3 regions of the Flavobacterium sp. FlaQc-47 genome follow, and region 3 is predicted to be linked to each of the others. Evidence: riboswitches for the same ligand, from Rfam matches in the RefSeq annotation. Region 3 holds a riboswitch; each other region holds the start of a gene.
The links. Region 3 has a riboswitch for cobalamin ahead of ACHRVX_RS04265 (PKD-like domain-containing protein). Riboswitches for the same ligand answer to the same signal wherever they lie in the genome.
Positions count from the first base shown of each region.

Region 1: linked by a shared signal. The riboswitch ahead of ACHRVX_RS04790 (TonB-dependent receptor) and the one ahead of ACHRVX_RS04265 (PKD-like domain-containing protein) in region 3 are both predicted to bind cobalamin.
Region 2: linked by a shared signal. The riboswitch ahead of ACHRVX_RS18185 (TonB-dependent receptor plug domain-containing protein) and the one ahead of ACHRVX_RS04265 (PKD-like domain-containing protein) in region 3 are both predicted to bind cobalamin.

Region 1 is NZ_JBIPCQ010000001.1:1,147,264-1,154,664, reverse strand. Features, by position in the region: gene ACHRVX_RS04800 (cell surface protein) at 1-993, opposite strand, end outside; gene ACHRVX_RS04795 (YncE family protein) at 1,073-2,221, opposite strand; gene ACHRVX_RS04790 (TonB-dependent receptor) at 2,218-4,263, opposite strand; cobalamin riboswitch at 4,378-4,585, opposite strand; gene ACHRVX_RS04785 (phytanoyl-CoA dioxygenase family protein) at 5,029-5,949, shown strand; gene ACHRVX_RS04780 (rod shape-determining protein) at 6,151-7,179, opposite strand.
Region 2 is NZ_JBIPCQ010000005.1:366,457-373,857, reverse strand. Features, by position in the region: gene cobT (nicotinate-nucleotide--dimethylbenzimidazole phosphoribosyltransferase) at 1-955, shown strand, start outside; gene ACHRVX_RS18195 (adenosylcobinamide-GDP ribazoletransferase) at 1,021-1,818, shown strand; gene cobC (alpha-ribazole phosphatase) at 1,803-2,336, shown strand; cobalamin riboswitch at 2,404-2,608, shown strand; gene ACHRVX_RS18185 (TonB-dependent receptor plug domain-containing protein) at 2,637-4,490, shown strand; gene ACHRVX_RS18180 (YncE family protein) at 4,494-5,528, shown strand; gene ACHRVX_RS18175 (S41 family peptidase) at 5,622-7,082, opposite strand; gene ACHRVX_RS18170 (RNA polymerase sigma factor) at 7,336-7,401, shown strand, end outside.
Region 3 is NZ_JBIPCQ010000001.1:1,021,373-1,028,773, reverse strand. Features, by position in the region: gene ACHRVX_RS04275 (GlxA family transcriptional regulator) at 1-36, shown strand, start outside; gene ACHRVX_RS04270 (cysteine hydrolase family protein) at 294-860, shown strand; gene ACHRVX_RS04265 (PKD-like domain-containing protein) at 945-2,579, opposite strand; cobalamin riboswitch at 2,924-3,152, opposite strand; gene ribB (3,4-dihydroxy-2-butanone-4-phosphate synthase) at 3,269-3,931, shown strand; gene ACHRVX_RS04255 (Crp/Fnr family transcriptional regulator) at 3,935-4,507, shown strand; gene ACHRVX_RS04250 (ribonucleoside-diphosphate reductase subunit alpha) at 4,922-6,619, opposite strand; gene ACHRVX_RS04245 (ribonucleotide-diphosphate reductase subunit beta) at 6,635-7,401, opposite strand, start outside.

The DNA of each region.
Region 1 (7,401 bases), 130 kb from region 3:
ATAATTTCCGGTGCCGCTTTGATCGTAAAAATTATCTTTTATTCTTGTTCCTTTCAAAGTATAGGATGACTCAGTAATCCATGACGGATAATAACTCTGCTCGTGAAAGGCGTTTTTTGATTTAAATCCGGATTTTCCCTGATTGTCTTCCCATTTAATATATTCCGAATCAATTTGCCAGAATTCCTCTCCCGTTACAGCTGATTTATTAAGATCCGGTTTGAAATAGGTTACACTATAGTTTTTTACTGTCGTACTTTTAAAGTATTCACTACCTGCAATTTCATACCATTCATCTTCATCTGGTTTTCCGTTTTTATTTTTGTCGAAAGCCACAAGAATAATTCCGGCTTCACAGGATCCGGAACGGGTTTCACTGGCTTCACTTCCCCAAAATGCATTTCCTAAAATCTTGAAATCCCTTCCCGCCATATTGGGAATGGTGTGGTCAAAACCAAATACTACATAACCGCCAAAACCTCCTAATGAAATCATGCTGGTATTCCCGCCAACAATTGCTTTTTTTGCTGCGCTGATAAGATGAGCTTCTGTATTTCCGGGCAAATATTCCGGAATTCCGTTTGTAAACTGCCCAACTCCCGGTCGAAAATCAAATACATTTGAGATGTACTTACTATACGTTCCGGCTTCTTTTGTTACATTAATTAGAGAGGTATATGTTGTAACAACTCCATTATTATCCACCTTTAAAGTCAAAGGATAGTTTTTTAAATAAGGAGTAATAAAATCCAACTGGGCATTTTGTGAAATTACCGAATCATTAATACTCCACGTTACTTGTGAATTCGCGGGTAAATTTGTTGCAATATTCAGCACTTTAAAACGCTCAATTGTATAGGAATCTTTCAATATTACTGTCGGCGGTTTTTCAATGCCCAATTCTTCTTCCTTATCTGTTCCACAGGAAATAAATCCCAGTATAAAAATGAAGACCAATGTTATTTTTAAAATTTTAAAAGTGTTTTTTTCCATATTCATAAAATTTTAAATTAATTCCTGCTACAATTACTGGTAATTGTAAATCTGTAAAGTTTTCTTTTCATGGTTTTGGTTATTTATTTTTAGTTATAAAGGCAATATGTGCAGGAATATTTCCAGCGGTTGTTTTCCATTTTAATTTTCCTTCGGGCGTAAAACAATAGATATAACCGGTTACAACATAATTCTGCGCATCGGTTATATAGATTTCTTTAGTTTCGGGATTTACCTGAAGTCCGTACGGAATCATGATTTGCTTATCTGTGCCGTCTGTAATGACTTTATCACTGATTATTTTTTTGGTTTTGGTATCTAATATTCCGTAAGTCACTTTATTGCTGTTCGTTAAATAACTCCACGAAACGCTGTAGAAATACAATAAATCATCAACAAGACACATTCCCGAAACCGGAATATTAAGCTGCATTTTTTTCTCATCTGTCTGGGAATCTATCACAAAAAGATTGGAAGGTACTGTGTAATAATCTCCTCTGGAACTTACATAAATGTCTCCGCGTGAATCTATTTCCATACCGGAAAGATTAATCCCAACATCTATTTTTTTTGTTTCGGTGAAAGTTTCAAGATCAATTACAGATACGGTTCTGTCATAATTAGGCACTCTGTAACCTCCGGAATTCGCTACATAGAGTTTCCCATTATAAACCACCATTTGTTCCGGCTGATATCCTACGGTTACTTTTCGTTTTATTTCTAAAGATGTCGTATCAATTTCTGCAACAAAACCTATCTCTGCATTCGGATTTATGGCTACTGGACCAGAATAGGAACTTACATAGGCTTTGTCTTTGTAAAAAGTGACATACCTGCAATTGGGAATGTCTATTTTTTTGATGCGTTTTGCCGACCATTTGTCTATTACCTCCACTTTGTTAGAACAATTGATTACTGCATAAACTTTGTTACCGTAAATTTTGATATCGTTACCTACATCGCCCAGTTCTTTTACAACTGCGGGATTTCGTTCAGAATAAATATCGGTAGTATAATTTCCTGTCCTGTAATTGAAAATGTCGATACTGGCTCTGTTCATTCCCATATTTCCTTCGTTTAAAAGGTAAAAACCTTCTATTTTACCGTCACTTCTTGGCGCAGCAACGCTTTGATCTGATGACGGAAAAATGGTTTCATCTTCCCTGCAGGAAACAAAAGCAACGGCTATAAATAAACTGAGGATTAATTTTGTGGTGATCTTTTTCATAGCTCAATACTTATTATGAATTTTAATGTTCGTCCCGGCATCGGATAATTGTAAATTACCTCGTATTGCTGGTTGAAAGCATTGTTTAATTCTATTGTTCCTTTCATTTTATAATGCTGAAATGCAAATGATTTTTGCACCGCTAAATCGTGCGTATACCAAGGCTGAACTTCATTGACTTTGATATTATTGACGTTCCCGTTATAGCGCTTGCCCACATATATAAAGCTGTAGTTAAAATTCCAGGTTTTATAATCGGCGTTTAAAATTCCTGATCCGCTATGCCACGGTGTGTACGGGATCTGATCTCCGTAAGAAGATAATTCCAAACCTGCAAATTTGGTATAATCCCTGTTTTGTGAATACGTATACGTTAGGTTTGTACTCAGGTTTACTGTGCCAATGTGCATGCCAAGATTTACTACAGATTCTATTCCCTGTCCTTTTACCTGCCCAATATTGGTCATCATCCATCTGAATAAATTTCCGGTTGGAGCTGCCACAATTTTATCTTTGGTATTGGTATAATAACCATCTACCTGAAAAGATAATTTGTCCAGAATGCCTTTTTCAATTAAAAGATTATAAGTAAAACCAACATCGTACTGATTCATATATTCCGGTCGAAGCGTACTGGATCCCACCATTGTATAATACAAATCATTAAAAGTGGGCATTCTGAAAATACGTTTTGCGAATGCTCTTATATTAAAATCATAATCCTTAAACGGAGTATATCCAAGAAATAAAGCAGGAGTAAATTCGGTTTTATCCGGCGCTTTTGCATTGTATCGCACTTCTTCCTGAACATGAGTTCCTACAACACTTCCTAAAGCTTTGAAAGACCCAAGACGGTACGAACTGGCAAGGGCAAATAAAGCGGTATAACGCTGCGGAAAAGAAAATAAAGTCTGGATTCCTTTTCTGGTGGCGTTTAATCTGTTGTATTGAAAATCTGTAGATAACGAAACATCCCAGGTTGGTACTATACTGTACATATTTACTGCCGAAACATAATATTCCTGCTGAAAATAACTATCATCAGATTGTGCTCCTTCGGTTACAATTTCACCTAAAACATTAGTGGTGTCTCTGGCAACATAATGCGTATAATCATAGGCATACTTTGCTTTTGCCTGAAATTTATATTTTTCAGTAAAATCCTTAATTAAAGTTGCCTGCGTGAAAAAATTCTTGTCGTATTGCCTGAAACCGTCAGAAAATTTATTTTCGACAATTGCTCCCGGCGCTCCTCTTTCTGAATCATAATAATATACTTTGGCATCCCACGAACCATTATTTATTTTTCCGTAAAGACCGGATTCAAATCTCAGGGCTTCAATATCACTATTATGTCTTGTCGCGGTTGTGTCGTAAGCAACGGTTCCGTCAAGATTGTTTCTTTTGTAGCGGTATTTATATTCTCCATTCGATTTTATATATTCAGAACTTATGCTCAGACTGACTTTATCGCTTAGTTTTTGTTCCCATCTAAACGAAGGATCGATATAATTAATGGACATTGTTTTGTAGCGAACTAACAAATTTGTCTTTTTTCCTCCAATAAAAACCGGTCGCTTAGTTCGCAAATAAATGGTTGAAGCCGCTGCATAATCTTTAGCCGACTGGAAGATTTCGCTTTTTTGTCCGTTATACATCGTCAGGGATTCCATATCATCTAAGGAATATTTGCCTAAATCCGTCACCCCGTTTTGTGCATTTCCTAACTGAACTCCATCATAAAAAACACCTACATGATGTGTTCCCATATTACGGACATCGACAGTTTTAAGTCCGCCAAGACCGCCGTAATCTTTAATCTGGATTCCCGCAAAATACCTTAAAGCATCGGCTACGTTATGACTGGCTAAATTTTCAAGTAATTTGCCGGATAAACTTTGCACGGGAATGACTTCCTGATAGGGTTTCCCTTTTAAAATTACTTCTTTTAAAACGCGTAAACTATCGTTTGATACTTGCGAATGAAGTAAAAACGGAGCAGAAAATAGGAAAATAAATAAGAGTAATTTTTTATTATACATCACTGATTTAATTAAATAAATTTCGTGGATGTACTAATCAAAAAGCAATAAGAGAGAATCCCGTTATACCAATAACAGGTCAATTCTTGTTGTTCAACTTTATTCCACGAAAGTCTTAAACTATGTGATTGTGGCAGGTCTCCTGACTTGTTCCATCTTTAAACAACCTTCTCATCCGCCGTGGCGAACAATGGCATTAGTAACGTTTAAAGACTTATATAGAACTTACAGTAGCGGGTCTGTTCAGGATTTTCACCTGATTCCCTTTTAACCGATTTTTTTAAAATTATAAAAAAAGCGGACCAAAATCTGGTGCAAAGGTACTTTATAAAAACTTAATTTAAATAATATAATTTATGAAATGGTTTAGAAGAATTCTTAAATCAGGTATTTATACTTTATTAAAGAGAATTTTAATTGTGCTATTTTTGAATTATTTAGACAAGACATTCGAACACATTAGTCCCGATAGCTATCGGGACATAGTTGGAGAAAGGCTCAAAGAGGCAAAGTTAAAAAGGTTTTTCTCTTTCCGTCTTTGCGTCTTTGAGCGAGGATAAATAGATGTCAAATAAATTGAACACATAGTCCCGATAGCTATCGGGACATAGATTTTACATATGCCAAAGAGATAGCGTCAGGAAATATATTTCTTCTCATAGTTTGTTTGTGTGTTTTAAAAAAGTAAAATGACTTTTTAAAGTCCTCAAATCTATGTTTCTATATGTTAAAAATAAATATAAAAACCATTAATTGCCAAAACTTATGCCCTGGAATATCCTTGAAAATTTATGGAAACGTACTTTGAATCCCACCAGTATTTCTGCCGGAGATAATACTCAAACATGGGACAATGAAATCAAAACTTTGTATCGTTTAGGAATTAGTATGGAAGATACTTTGCAATTTTTATATTTTGAGCAACCTGACTTTGAATCTTTTAAAATTTGGATCAACGACAAACAGAAAATAAAAACCAATGACGAAAAAGATTTCACAGATGAAGTTCTCTCAGAACAAGATCTTCAGTTTTGGAAGGAAAACGGTTATGTCATTGTAAAAAATGCGATTTCAAAAAAAGATTGTGAAGATACACAACAGGCAATTTGGGATTTCCTGAAAATGGATCCGAACAAAAAAGAAACTTGGTATAACCGACACGAAGACCAAAAGGGCTTGATGCTTAATTTTTCTGATCATGAAACATTAAACAGAAACAGGTTTTCACCGAGAATAAAAAAAGCATATGAGCAGCTTTATAATTCAACCAAAATATACAAAACGATTGACAAAGTAAGCTTTAATCCGCCCGAAACGGAGGAATTTACTTTCTTGGGAAGTCCGCTTCATTGGGATATTAGTTTGAAACAGCCCATAACATTTGGATTCCAGGGATTATTATATCTTACGGATTGTGGCATTGCCGATGGCGCTTTTCATTGTGTTGCGGGTTTTCATAACAAAATAAAGGATTGGCTGGATCATCTGGAACCAAATGAAAATCCCAGAGATAAAGCGATTGAAACATTACAGCCAATTGCTATTCTTTCTAATGCGGGCGATTTTATCATTTGGGATAACAGATTACCGCATTGCGCAACGCCTAATAAAGGCGAAAGTCCCAGAATGGTTCAATATCTTACCTATTTCCCTGATGATTATGCTACTTTAGATGAATGGTTGTAATTTTTTGTTGGTCTTTATTATTTAACACATAGAGACATAGGTTTGCAGACTTAAAAAAGGCATTTCACTAGTTTAAATGTATATAACTTTCTATTTGAAAGAAATGTATTTCTTTAGAAAATTTCTTTTGTATCTATAAAATCTATGTTTCTATGTGTTACATGTTTTTTTCAGGTTATAAAATAAGATACTATAACGCACTTACTTTACCAATACAGTTTTATACTTAGCAATATTTTTTAATACAATTCCGGTTCCTCTAACTACCGCTCTTAAAGGATCTTCGGCAATATAAACCGGCAAATCTGTTTTTTGCGAAATCCTTTTATCAAGACCACGAAGCATTGCTCCTCCTCCGGCAAGATACAAGCCTGTATTATAGATATCTGCGGCGAGTTCCGGTGGCGTTAATGAAAGCGTTACCATAATCGCATCTTCGATCCTTAATATTGATTTGTCTAGTGCTCTTGCAATTTCCCTGTAGGTTACTTTAATCTCTTTTGGTTTTCCGGTCAATAAATCCCTTCCGCGAACCATCATATCTTCCGGAGGATGTTCAAGTTCTTCAAGTGCCGATCCAACTTCGATTTTAATCATCTCTGCAGAAGCATCTCCTATATATAAATTATGCTGGGTGCGCATATAATACAAGATATCATTAGTAAAAACATCACCGGCAATTTTTATCGATTTGTCGCAAATGATTCCGCCCAGAGCAATAACCGCAATTTCTGTAGTTCCTCCGCCAATATCTACAATGATATTTCCTTTTGGCAGCATAACATCTAAACCAATCCCAATTGCTGCTGCCATTGGTTCGTGAATTAAAAATACTTCCTTACCGTTTACACGTTCGCAGGATTCCTTTACGGCTCTCATCTCTACCTCAGTAATTCCGCTTGGTATGCAAACCACCATTCGAAGTGCCGGCGTAAAAAAGCTTTTTTTAATCTCTGGAATGTTTCTTATAAACCAGCTGATCATTTTTTCCGAAGCATCAAAATCGGCAATAACACCATCTTTAAGCGGTCGGATTGTTTTAATATTCTCGTGTGTTTTACCCTGCATCAAACTGGCTTCTTTGCCAACTGCGATAATTTTTCCGTTTCTAATATCTCTTGCTACGATAGAAGGACTGTCGACTACTATTTTTCCATCATAAATTATCAAAGTATTCGCTGTTCCCAAATCCATAGCTATCTCCACTATCATAAAATCAAATAAGCCCATAATATAGTTTTTGTTTAAATAACGAACGCTTTTGTTGCTGTTTTATTCTCTGCAAAGACTAAAATTCTAATTCAAAATTAAAAGAGCGTTTGAAATCAAACCTGATATTTGCAGATCAAAATTTAGTCATTCTAAAGGTAAATAGCTATTAATTATGCAACTATAATATATTTTTCTGTAATAAAAACTATTGTCAATCACCCTAAATTTGTAAAACACGAC
Region 2 (7,401 bases), on a different contig from region 3:
TATCGGTGCTTTGGGAACTTTAGAAACTTTGGCTTTTCAAATGGCGACGGTTTTTGAATCCCTGAATCCTAAAATAATTAACCCTAATATTGTGGTTTTTGCTGCTGATCACGGAATCGCTAATCATGGCGTTAGCGCTTATCCACAAGATGTTACCCGCCAAATGGTAGCTAATTTTCTGGAAGGCGGTGCTGCAATCAATGTTTTCTGCAATCAACACAACATTACTTTGTCTATTGTTGATGCCGGCGTAAATTATGATTTCCCTACAAATGCGAACCTGATAAATGCAAAAATTGCAAAAGGAACTCAGTCGTTTTTACATATTCCGGCAATGAGTGAAACCGAATTACAATTGTGTTTTGAAAAAGGAAAATCAATTATTGAAGATATTGCTAAAACGAGTTGTAACTGTATTGGTTTTGGCGAAATGGGAATTGGAAATACTTCTACAGCTTCGGTTTTAATGAGTATTTTAACCGATATACCCATCGGAGAATGCGTTGGAAAAGGAACTGGCGTTGAAAATGAGAAATTATTGCAAAAACAAAACATCCTTAAAAACGCCATAAATAATTATTCCGGTCCAGCCGAATTACAACAACAACTCGCCTATTTTGGAGGTTTTGAAATCATCCAGATTGCCAGCGGAATGTTAACTGCTTTCGATAATAAAATGCTGATTTTAGTGGATGGTTTTATTTGCAGCGTTGCCTTTTTGATTGCTTCAAAAATAAATCCGCAAATTATAAAAAATGCAGTTTTCTGTCATTGTTCCGCTGAGAAAGCGCATCAAAAATTATTAGATTATTTAAATGCAAAACCTGTCCTGCATTTAGATTTACGTTTGGGCGAAGGAACAGGTTGTGCGATTGCGTTTCCTATTTTAAAATCGGCAGAAGCATTTTTGAATGATATGGCGAGTTTTGAAAGTGCCGGAGTTAGTAAAAAGTAGCGAAGTCGCAGTTTTCAGTTTCAGTATTCAGTTTCATCTTATATTTATCATCACACTTTCTTATAATGAAAAAAGAACTACATATTTTCTTCACTTCCTTAATGTTCTACACCCGAATTCCCTGTCCGAAAAACATAGATCATCATCCTGATTATTTAAATAAGGCAACTCGGTATTTTCCTTTAATTGGCTGGATTGTGGGTAGTATTTCTTTTTTAGCGTTTTATGTTTTTTCCCTTTTTTTATCAATAGAAACTGCGGTAATTATTGCTCTTATTATTTCTGTACTTACAACAGGAGCTTTTCACGAGGATGGTTTTGCTGATGTTTGTGATGGTTTTGGCGGAGGATGGACGAAAGAAAAGATTCTGATAATCATGAAAGACAGTGCCATTGGCGCTTATGGAGCGATTGGTTTGGTTTTACTTTTTTTACTGAAATTTAAATTACTTTCTGAAGCTATTTTACTTTTCAAAGGAGATAATCCTGTTGCACTTTTTCAAATTTATCTCTTGTTTATATCTGCTCATGCTTTGAGTCGGCTTGCTGCGATTTCAATTATATTTACACATGAATATTCTCGTGAAGATGCTTCATCCAAAAGTAAACCCATCGCTAAAAACCATACCTGGAAAGAAATTTCAGGTTCCATTTTCTTTGGATTAATTCCGTTATTAGTTTTATCCTATTTCCAGTATAAATTTATTTTGGCTTTACTTCCTGTTTTTATAATGCGCTATTTTTTGGCGCGCTATTTTCAAAAATGGATTGATGGTTATACGGGAGATTGTCTTGGAGCCACGCAACAGGTTTGTGAAGTTATTTATTATTTAAGTATTCTTTTTATATGGAAATTTATCTAGTTCGTCATACCGAAACCATTTGCGAAAAAGGAGTTTGCTACGGACAATCAGATATTGGTTTAGCGGAACCTTTTGACGCTGTTTTCAAAAATATTATTTCGCAATTACCACAAGAAGCCATTATTTTTTCAAGTCCATTACAACGCTGTTTAATTTTAGCCGAATACATTCAGAATATTATTAAAACAATTTCGTTTAAAAAAGAGGATCGTTTAATGGAAATGAATTTTGGTGATTGGGAGATGAAAAACTGGAATGATATTCCGCCTGAACAACTTAATCCCTGGATGGAGGATTTTGTGAATATTGCTGCTTTAAACGGAGAATCATTTGTTGAATTACATGAAAGAGTTGGTAGTTTTTTAGCTGAAATTCAAAAAGAAATAAATACGCCAATTATAATTGTAGCACACGCCGGAATTATTCGAAGCATATTATGTCATCATACTTTTTTACCCTTAAAAGATGCTTTTAACAATAAAGTAGATTTTGGAGACGTAATAAAAATAGCACTATAAAGATCATTTTGCTTAGAATTTGGCTTAAAAAGTTACATAAATTTGAAAATTCGCTAATTTTAACTTTATCTTTGCACGAAATTAAGGTTGTGTTCATTTCACAAACACATTAAAAGGGAATCAAGTTTTAATCTTGAGCTGTTCCCGCAACTGTAAGCTTAGTTCTGAAAAGAATGTTTGTTGTTAACTACAAAACCACTGGTCGCACTGCGAATGGGAAGGTAAACAACAAAACGCAAGCCAGGAGACCTGCCTTTATAAACAAAATATCGAACTCTCGGGAAAAAGAGTGTAGAAATTATGACTTTAAAAAAACTTTTCGCTTTTTGCTTATTATTGCTGTGCCAAATTATTTGCGCGCAAAGCGATTCTATTACTAAACTGAAAGAAGTTGTCGTTTCTGATGCTAATCTTAAGAAATATTCCAGTTCACAATCGGTTTTAAAGTTTAATGATTCCACTATTACTAAAAATGAAGCTTTACTTACTGACTTACTAAATTTTAATTCTACCATTTATTTTAAGGAATATGGTCGCGGAATGCTTTCGACAGTTTCTTTTAGAGGAACGACTGCATCGCAAACGGCTGTAATCTGGAACGGAATTAATATCAACTCTCAGATGAACGGAAGTACTGATTTTAATACCATTTCATCTTCTGATTATAATTCGATAAGTGTAAAAGCTGGTGGTGGAAGTGTCATTTATGGAAGCGGAGCCGTTGGAGGAACTGTTCATTTAAATAATGATTTAGGATTTTATAAGCGATTCGAAAACAATTTAAAGTTAGATTACGGAAGTTTTAATACTATTGGAATCAACTTTAAAACGAATATTTCGAATGAAAAATGGAGTGCTCAAATTGGCTTTTCTAAAAATAGTTCGACAAACGATTATAAATATCTGAATCAATACAACTGGAAAGGCGAACAGCGCCGGAATCAAAATGGTCAGTACGATATTATTACCCTGAATGCTAATGTTGGTTACAAATTTGATGTAAGAAACAGTCTTAAATTATACAGTCAAACTTCAAATACAGATAGAAACACCTCAATAATATCAGAAACTGAGACTAAAACCAGATATGTAAATGGTTTCAACCGAAACTTATTAGAATACGATGGTGATTTCGGAAAATTTACTACCAATTTAAAAGGTGCTTATATATTTGAAAATTACCAATATTACGGGAATATTTCTTCTAATAATTTTACTTACGGAAAAACAGAAAGCCTTATCACAAAAGCTGATTTAGGTTATCAAATTTCTAAATCAACACAAGCAAATGCCATTTTTGATTATAATAAAACTAAAGGTTACGGAAGCGGTTTTGGCGATCATGTCAGGGAAATCAGCTCAATTGCTTTACTGTTAAAACAAGAACTTTCGGCTGACTGGAAAAATGAGTTGGGTATCCGAAAAGAATTTACCGATAATTATGAATCACCTGTTTTATTTTCTCTGGGATCTTCGTATCAGTTTGGTAAATTATATAATGCAAAATTGAATTTATCCCGAAATTTCAGAATTCCAACTTTTAATGATTTGTATTGGGAAACGGGAGGAAATCCGGATTTGAAACCTGAAAGTTCTTATCAGGCAGAAATTGGAAATGTTTTCACAGTCAAAAACATCTCTTTAACGCAAACCTTTTATTACATGAAAATAAAGGATTTATTGCAATGGATCCCGGGAAATAATGGCATTTGGTCGCCGCAAAATACGGATAAGGTTAACAGCTATGGTGCTGAAACATTATTGAACTGGAAAAAACAATATGGTAAAAATTACTTTGAAGTAAGTGCAACTTACGCTTACACGGCTTCGAAAAATGAAGATACTAAAAAACAGCTTTTTTATGTTCCTTTAAATAAAGTGACAGGATCTGTTTCTTATTCCAGAAACAGAATTTCTGCCTATTATCAATTTTTATTTAATGGTTTTGTTTATACAAGAGCAGACAATGATCCAACAGAAATTATTAATGATTATAACGTTTCAAACATTGGGATTGATTATGATTTTAAATTTCTGGACACTTTCAAACTTGGTTTTCAAGTACTCAATGTTTTGAATAAGAAGTATGAAAGTCTGGAATACAGACCTATGCCTGGTCGCAATTTTAATATGTATTTAACCTTAAAATTTTAATATATGAAGTTTAGCAAATTATTTTTAATAGCACTTAGCGTTTCGCTATTCGTTTCGTGTTCAAATGATGATGAAGATAATACTCCAAAAGGAGTTTATGACAATGGTTTTTTTATTCTGAATGAGGGAACTTCACAAGGTACTGTTTCATTTTCAAGTAATGACTTAACTTCTTTTACAAAAGATGTTTATTCAACTGTAAATGGAAGTGATATACTTGGGAAATATGCACAAAATATCTTTTTTAGCGGAGACAATGCTTATATTATTTCTGGGGGAGCTAACAATATTACAGTAGTTAACAGATATACTTTTAAATTAATTACTAAAATCGAAACAGGTTTACTAAATCCAAGATACGGTGTTGTAAAAGATGGCAAAGCATATGTTACAAACGCAAATACATATTCATACGAAAATGCCGCAACAGGTGATACAGATGATTATGTAGCTGTAATTAACCTGTCAACTAATACGGTTGAATCAAAAATTGACTTAAATGCTACGGCTAACAGAGTGGTTTTAAAAGATGGAAAACTTTATATTACTGATGCTTATAATGATAAATTATTAGTAGTTGATATCGCTGCAAAAAAACTGGATACTCCTGTGCAAATTGGTTTTAACGGTGATTGTATTGAAGAAGAAAATGGAGTTCTATACATTTTAAAAGGAGGTTTTGGAAATAGCAGTGAACTTGTAAAAGTAAAAATATCAGACAAAACAACTACTAAAATTACTTTTCCGGAAAGCTTAAGTGGTGCAGGATTTATGGATATTGAAGACAATAAAATTTATTACACAGTAGGAAGTTCTGTTTACACGATGAACACAAATGCTACTGCTGCATCAACAACGGCAATTTTAACATCTCCTGCGACTTATGTATATGGATTTGCAGTAAACGATGGGCGTATTTATGTTTCACAAGGAAACTTTACAACAGATGGCAAGGCTTACATTTACGATTTAACCGGAGCATTGCAAAAAGAATTAACTACGGGTGTAGGAACAAACGGCTTCTACTTTAATGACTAATTTTTAGTTTAGAATAAATTGTGTTTTTGGAATAATGCAATAATAAAAAAGGCTTTCATTACTGAAAGCCTTTTTTATTGGTTTTTATATTTACTATAATGATCTTAAAAGTCCTTCGGGAGCTTTTTCAATATACATTTGATTTCTGTAACCGTTCATTGCTTTAACATCTGTAAAGGTTTTTAAAATTACACCTTTATCCGTTTGTGCTTTTTTAGTCGTTATTCCGGTAATTTGAGAAATTGCTACATTAAGCAATGGCTCAGATGTTTCACCTAAAACGCCCAGATTACTCACACGCTCTATTTGCTCATAAGTTGGCTTTAAACCATCTGTATATTCGCCAAAATCAGCTGCATTTACTATTTTTAATACTAAAGGCTGCATTGCATATTTATGATTGGGATTTCTGTTTGCTTTTCCAAAATTTGGAGAGTCATATAATGTAACAGATCCTACATTTTTTCCAACAGTAGTTTCTCCTATTTGAATTACTGAAATATAAGGCACTAAACCGTTTATTACCAATTCACTTGCAGATGCTGTTCCGCTTGTTGTCAGGATATAAATTTTAGAAAGATTCAGGCTGCTAATAGCTGCGCCGTCAATTTTATCTACAAATCTATTATTTAAATATTCCGGATTATCAACCTGAAAAGCAGCGTTTATTTTATCGTTCCATTTTTCTTTAGAAAAAATCTTATCAGTAAACTGACCTGTAATCATACTTGCTAAACGTGTCGCTGTCTGGATAGAACCTCCTCCATTATATCTTAAATCAAGAACAAGATCTGTAATTCCTTGCGCTTTTAATTCGGCGAAAGCCGCATTAAGCTGCGCATCATAATTACCATAAAATCCGTTATACATTAAATAACCTATTTTATGACTTCCTGAAGTAATTACTTTATTGATAAATATAGGATTTTCGTCCAGAGTAGTTTTCACTAATGCAACAGTTTTTCCGTTAGATTCAAAAGTAGATCCATTGTACGTAACCATATTCAATGTATAACTATCAGCCGCTAAAAGTGATTGATAATTTGAAACCGTAAGTTGCGTTCCGTTTACTGCCGTAAAAAGATCACCACGTTTGATATCTTTTTTTGATGCATCAGAGTTTGGAATAATATAACGAACGTAACCTACTAAATCAGTAGTACTGTTAGGTTTATAACTTAGTCTGAAATCGACACCATCATTTTTTGAAGTTCCCTGAAGTTCCTGTTCTAAAACGGTATAATCATCAACAATCCAGCTAAAACGATCAATCGCCTGCCCTTTAGGGAATTTGCTGATAGGTTTATTTAATAAATCCTGAAATAAATCTTCTGGTTTAGAATATCCGCGTAAAAATGAATCAAGTGACGCTTCACGATCATCAGCTAAATTAGGAACATCTGCCTGCCATAAATAATATTGATTTAATCCTTTCCAGACAAAATTATTCACCTGCAAATCACCAGAAACAGCAACATCATCCTGATCCTCACAAGATTGTAAAGAAAAAGCAAGTATAAACAATAGCAGTACGCTCTTTAAAATTGTTTTCATATAGTATGTATCTATGTAGTACTAACGTAAAAATAGTATCTTTAGTTTTAACATTGATAATTTTAAAGTGTTTTTTTATTATAAAATTTTCACTTCTGCTGTAACAAAAATAATAGTGCCTCGTCTTGACTATATAAGCTTACTTATAATGGTTTATTTATAAAATTAAAATGACCATAAATTTATCGTTTAAGCGGTAAAGAAGGAAGCTTACAACATAACCAACCAAAAACCAACCAAAAATAAACCAGAGATGAATCAAAGTGTGTTTATAGAATTAATAAATCCTTTTAAAGACAAAGTTTTTCGTCTGGCAAAA
Region 3 (7,401 bases):
GCGTTGCCAAGCGTTATTAAAAACAAGCTGTCTTAAAACGACTATCCTTTGTCCTTTTTTTGTTGTTGTTACAAAAGTACATTTGTAATGATAAAAATGTTGCGTTGTTTTTAACACATAGAAAAATAGAGTTTTTTTATTTGAAAGTAGTCATTTTACTTATTTAAATATGTAGCTGATTATGTGAGGAAATTTATTTCTTTTAATATATTCTCTTTATAAATTTTAAACTATGTTTCTATGTGTTTACAAAAAAAACCAACGAATTAGCTAATAATCTAATTTATAAAAAGATGAAACTTAGAAACCAAAATGCCGCTTTACTTTTAATTGATGTTCAAAAGGGTTTTAATGAAGATGATATTTGGGGCGGCAACAGAAATAACAAAGATGCTGAATTGAAAATGGCTCAGATTCTGGAACAATGGAGATTACTTGAATTGCCTGTTTTTCATATCGTGCACAGTTCTGTACATCCTGATTCGAAACTTCACGCTTCGCATCCGGGATTTGAAATCAAGGATGAAGTAAAACCTATTAATGGCGAAACGGTAATTACAAAACAGGTCAACAGCGCTTTTATAGGAACGGATTTACAAGAACGACTGGATAACCTGGGAATTAACAAACTGGTTATTACAGGACTTACAACGAATCATTGCGTTTCGACGACAACAAGAATGGCGGGAAATCTGGGATACGAAGTGTATTTAATTGCTGATGCCACGGCTACTTTTGACCGAATTGGAATCAACGGTGAAAAATTTGATTCGGAGTTAGTGCATCAAATATCTCTGGCGAGTTTACACAACGAATTTGCTCAGGTTGTAACTACTAAAGCTCTTCTTGAGTTGTTATAAACGTAAGATTACGATAATAATAAAGCCTTCAAATCATTGACTTGAAGGCTTTTTATTTGGTATTCTCTTAAGATAAAATCTAAATTAAGGTAAATTTAAATCTTTAAATCCTGAAACTTCTGTAGAAACTTCTCCTAACCAGCCACCTTCGGCACGATTAGAATTATAGACTTTTACAAAATCAATTCCTTTAAGTTTCACCGATTCTCCTTTGGCATTTACAGCCCAATTAATATCGATTTGACCTCTTACATCGGCATTTGCCCAGTTGTCTGTATAACCCCAATCATACGCCGGATTTCCCCAATTGGTTCCAGTTCCTGATTTATCGTAGATATTCGATTTCAGGAAAGTTCCTTTAAAAGTAATCGTACCTGAACTTTTCCACATTGGGTAATAGGTTTGCTTGTGAAACGTATTTTTAGAAATATACCCGCTTTGTCCCTGATTATCTGTCCAGCGAATATAATTAGGTTCGTTTGCGTTTGCAGGTTCTGCATCAGGCTTGTAATACGTCATTTCGTAATTTTTGATTGTGGTTGCTTTTCCATGTTCTGAACCTGCAATTTCAAACCATTCGTCATCTGCTTTTCCGTTACCGTTTGCATCGTAGGAAACCGTTACAATTCCGGGTTCTGCCCAATCTGCAAAGGCGTTTCCTAATACTACAAAGTCATTTCCGTCTTTATTGACAATGGTATGATCGAAACCAAATTGTACATATCCGCCAAATCCACCCAAACTTACCATACTTCCTGCTGTTAAAGCAGTTTCAGCCTTTACACGCATCGTTTCGTCAGTATCTGTGGCTGTTGCTGCCGGCAATGAATTTGTGAATTGTCCCGGAGCAGGCAAAAAGTCAAAAACCTGCGTAATTTTATTGAGGTAAGTTTTATCGGTTACTACCAAAGTAAAACTTTTAGTATTTTCACCCACTCCGTTTTTTGCTTTAAACTCAATAGTATACGTACCGGGAGTTGCAAATACCGAAAATAAATCGGTCGAAGTGGCAACTTCTTCATTGTTTACCAGCCATTTGTATGTTGCTCCCGCAGCATTTGCCAATTGTGGCTGTACTCTGAACCATTGCATTTTAGCAATCGTAAAACCTCCTGTAGGAATTGAAATCGCAATTTCAGGCGGACTGGCAACAATACTTATCGTACGGCCGTCACCAAATGTAAATGTCATGATACCATTGGCAATAGCCACAGCCGTAATTTCTGCTGCGTCTTTTCCTTTTTGTCCAGATGCCGACATTCCGGTATCGACGTCGTTGATAATCCAGTTTCCATTACTTCCAATAGTAATTTTTGGACTATCGCCTTTTTCTCCGTTTGAACCATTTGTACCATTTGTACCATCTGATCCGTTTGAACCATTACTTCCATCTGAACCGTTTTCGCCTTTATCGCCTTTTGCTGATTTTCCGGTGTCAACGCCATCAATCCACCAATTGCCGTTCTCGCCTATTTTTATAAATGATGATGTATTTCGAACTGATAATTTAGTGCCATCGCTCATTGTAATGACATAACTGCCTTCTTTAGTTTCATAACTTACCACATAAAGGCGTTTATTGAGTACATCGAGCAGGTTTTCATATTGTGCCATTCTGTTTTTTAAGTCATTGACATCATTTTTAAGGTCATTAATGTCGTCTTTATAACAGCCTGATAAAAGCAGCATTACGGACAATACGAGTAAAATTTTCTTCATTTTTTAGAATTTTAAGGGTTATTAGTTGTGATTATTTTTCTTAAAAAGGCAAAATGCCCCTGAATACCTGCGCTAATAACTTTCAATTTTAAAATTCCGGTTTATGCCATTTCTATTAAGCATAATTATCTCATAAAGAACCTAAATAATCCCTTTAAGAAATATCTTACGCTTGAAATTCAGGCAATAGTTTGATAAACAAGTTTCATCTGCCACGCCATTTGGGATACTATATATCACAAAAAGGCATAACAAAATATCCTTTTGAAACAGTTATTAACGGAAAATTAAAATCAAATGTTAGTTTGATATTCGTGTTGTCTCAAAGCTCTGGTCCACGAAAGCCTGAAATTATTTGCAGTGGCAGGTCTCCTGACTTATTCCCATTTTGATTGGCCTTCCCACATTAAAAATGCAGTGGCAAAAGATTAGATTGATCACTTAAAAGCATCAAATCTGTCAAAATGTTGCATGGAACTTACAGTAACGGGCTTGTTCAGGATTTGCACCTGATTCCCTCTTCGTCAGCTACATTCGAAAAAATATAGCCAAACCATTGCGGTGGCAAATGTAAAGTAACAAAGGCTTTAAAAAAAATCAAATGCGCGTTTTATTGACCTATATCAAACTTTTGCATCTTAAACAATTCTAGATTTGCTGCTCATTAATTTAAAAATACCAAAAATAAAATGATTGACACACTAACATATCCACTGGAAAAACTTGGCTTAACAAGCACAGAACGTGTAGAAAACGCTTTAATACATTTGCAAAACGGAAAAGGGATTTTATTAACCGATGATGAAAACCGCGAAAATGAAGGCGACTTAATTTTTTCTGCACAACATATGACGGTTCAAAATATGGCAATGATGATTCGGGAATGCAGCGGAATTGTCTGTCTTTGCCTGACGAATGAAAAAGCAGATCAACTGGAATTGCCTTATATGGTAAAGGAAAATACGAGTAGTTTTCAGACTCCGTTTACGATTACAATCGAAGCTAAAAATGGCGTTACCACAGGGGTTTCGGCAACTGACAGACTTACAACTATTAAAACGGCATCAGCAAAACACTCTCACGCATCAGACTTGGCAAGACCGGGACATATTTTCCCATTACGCGCCAAAAATAACGGTGTTCTGGAACGTAACGGCCATACGGAAGGCAGCGTTGATTTGATGAAACTGGCGGGTTTACAACCGGAAGCTGTTTTATGTGAACTCATGAATGAAGACGGCAGTATGGCTAAACTTGACAAAATCATTAGCTTTGCACATCAACACGATCTGGTAGTTTTATCTATAGAAGATATTATTCATTACCGCAAATTCGTGAGAGATTATAAATAAACGATGTTATACGAACAACTTGGTGATTATATAAAAAATCGTATTGAGGTTTCTGATGAAGATCTCAATACGATTTTGTCGCATTTCAAACCTTTAAAACAAGGCAAAAACGACCTTTTGCTTTCGGCTGGACAAACGAGCCAACATACTTATTTTGTGAGCAAGGGCTGCTTAAGAATTTACTTTATTAATGAGGAAGGCAAAGATGTTACGAGATATATTGCATTCGAAAATCAGCTTGCGACGGCATTAGTGAGTTTTATTACAAAATTGCCTTCATTAGAATATATTCAGGTGATCGAAAAATCAGAGTTATTATATATCAGCCACGAAGATTTTAATCATTTAATGACAATTATTCCGCAATGGCGCGAGTTTTATTCTCATTATTTAGAACGCGCTTATGTTAATAGCACAAGTCGGCTAATGTCATTTACTACAATGGATGCTTTAGAACGATACCAATTATTACTAAAAATTAATCCGGCGATTGTAAAACGATTGCCTAATAAAATTGTGGCGTCGTATATTAATATTTCACAGGAAACGTTGAGTAGGTTGAAATCTAAGTTTTGATTTATGTTACAGATTTTAAAGACTCAATACAATTTTATGTAGTCCCTACGGGACAAATTTTACTACGGGGGTTATCTCTTTTCTACCAATATATAATCTCTACGAGATATAACTCTGACTGTTTAACATTTGACCCAAACAAAGCAATACTCCGTTAGGAGTTAAATATTGGTAGAAAAAAACAAAAATAATTTTAAAACCCGTGTAAAACCCGTTTAATCCGCACAATCCGCGGGCAAAAAACTGCGAGATACTCTAAAAGTTTAAAATTCCATATAAAACAAAGCAATACTCCTTTAGGAGTTACATGTTGATAGAAAAAAAATTAAAAATCCGTGTAAACCCGTTTAATCCGCATAATCCGCGGGCAAAAAACACAAAAAAAAAGCTGTCTAAAAAGACAGCCTATTTACATTATGATTCGCAACTGCTGCAAGTAACTAAACTCGCCACCAGTTCTTTAGATACGCTTTGACTACGTTGGTAATAAAGGCTTTTGATTCCTAATTGCCACGCTTCTATAAGCAAACGGTTTACTTCTTTTACAGGTAAATCTGACGGGATATTTAAGTTGATACTCTGTCCCTGATCTACAAATTTCTGACGTATTGATGCTTGCTGAATAATCTCTAACTGACTGATTTCTTTAAAGGTTTTAAAAACATCTTTTTCATTCTGGCTCAGTTGGCTCATATGTTGAACGCTTCCGCCATTTAGCATGATTTCTCTCCAGACTTCCTCGTTATCAAGACCTTTTTCTTCCAGTAATATTTTAAGGTATTTGTTTTTACGCATAAAATTACCTTTGCTTAATCCTGCTTTATAGTAATTACTGCTAAAAGGTTCAATTCCGGGTGAAGTCTGTCCTAAAATAGCCGATGATGAAGTCGTTGGTGCAATTGCCATTGTAGTAGTATTGCGTCTTCCGTAGCCTTTTAGCAATTCCGGTTCGCCGTAAATTCGGGCTAAATCCTGCGTTGCTTTATCGGCTTTGTCGCTAATATGCTGGAAAATTTCTGTTGTTTTCATTTTGGCTTCAAGCCCTTCAAACGGAATCATATTTTTTTGCAAATACGAGTGCCATCCTAATACTCCAAGTCCAAGCGCGCGGTGTCTTTTAGCAAAACGATTCGCTGCCGAAAGGTAATAATTACCTTCTGTTTTTTCTATAAATTCCTGTAATACGGCATCCAGGAAAAAGATCGCCAGTTTTACGGCTTCGGTATCTTTCCATTCTTCATAAAGTTCCAGGTTCATTGACGAAAGACAGCAAATAAACGATTCATCAACGCTTGATGGCAACATGATTTCACTGCACAAATTACTGGCATTAATGCGCAGGTTTTTATCTTTGTAAACTTGTGGTTTGTTTTTGTTTACGTTGTCACTAAAAAAGATATAAGGCAATCCTTTTTGCTGACGGCTTTCTAATACTTTTGCCCATACTTGTCTTTTATCGCCATCACCATCAATCATTTCCTGCATCCAGTAATCAGGAACGCAAATTCCTGTAAACAAGTTCTGGATTGGGTTTCCAATGCTTTTAATTTTCAAAAATTCTTCGATATCCGGGTGATCTACGTCTAAATAGGCCGCAAATGCTCCTCGGCGAACGCCACCTTGCGAAATGGTATCCATTGTTGTATCAAAAAGTTTCATGAAACTTACGGCTCCACTACTCTTTCCATTATCCGTTACGGCGCTTCCGCGCTCGCGTAATTCTCCAAAATATCCTGACGTTCCGCCGCCAATTTTGGTCTGCATGATTACTTCTCCTAATTTGTGTGTGATTCCTTCAATTTCATCCGGAACGTGTACGTTAAAACAAGAAATTGGCAAACCGCGTTCTGTTCCCATATTAGCCCACACAGGTGAACTAATACTCATCCAGCCGCGTTCGATCATTTCTACAAAAGACTCTTTTAACTCAGGTTTGTATAATCTTTTTGCGGCAGCAGTACAAATTCTGTCAATTGCACCTTCAACAGTTTCGCCTTTTAAAAGATAACCTCGATTTAAAATTTGCTCACTTTCAGAGTTTTTCCACCACATTTTATTATCTGCTTCACTTAACGGAAGGCTTTTTCCTGAAATTGTATCTATTGTACTCATAATTGTAATTTGCTTTTAGAAAAGGTCGTTTGCGGTAATACTTTTGTCGTGCTTAGTATATTCTACTGGTCTTTTTGCAAAGAAATCATCCAGACTATTTGCAAAAACTTCTTCTTCAAACCATGCCATCGCTTTATAATCATTGGCAGGAACATTAAATACAGTATCAATGCCTATTTGGGTTAAACTTTCATCGATTCTAAATTTCATGAAGTTTACCAGGTCTGCTTTTTTGATACTTTCGATTTCACCATCTTCAAATATCCAGTCTAATATATCTGCTTCTACCTCAATAGAATTTTTAACGGTTTCACGAACAAGCGCAAGAGTTTCCTCATCAAAATAATCAGGGAATTCTTCACGTATCTTATTAATGATATAAATTCCGCCATTGGCATGAATTTGTTCGTCGATTGAAGTCCACGCAATAATATTGCTGACATTTTTCATATATCCTTTAAATCTTGTAAACGATAATAAAATCGCAAACTGACTAAAAAGTGATACATTTTCGATCAAAATACTGAACAAAATCAGCGAAACCACATACTTTTTATTGTCTTGTGATTTGGTATCTTTAAGAACATCTGAAAGATAATCAACGCGTTTGCGGATGACCGGAATGTCCATCAATTTTTCGAATTCGTCATTATATCCCAAAACCTCCAAAAGACGCGAATATGCCTCAGAATGTCTGAACTCACATTCAGCAAAAGTACTTCCTAATCCGTTGAATTCCGGTTTTGGAAAATGCTCGTAAATGTTTCCCCAAAAACTTTTTA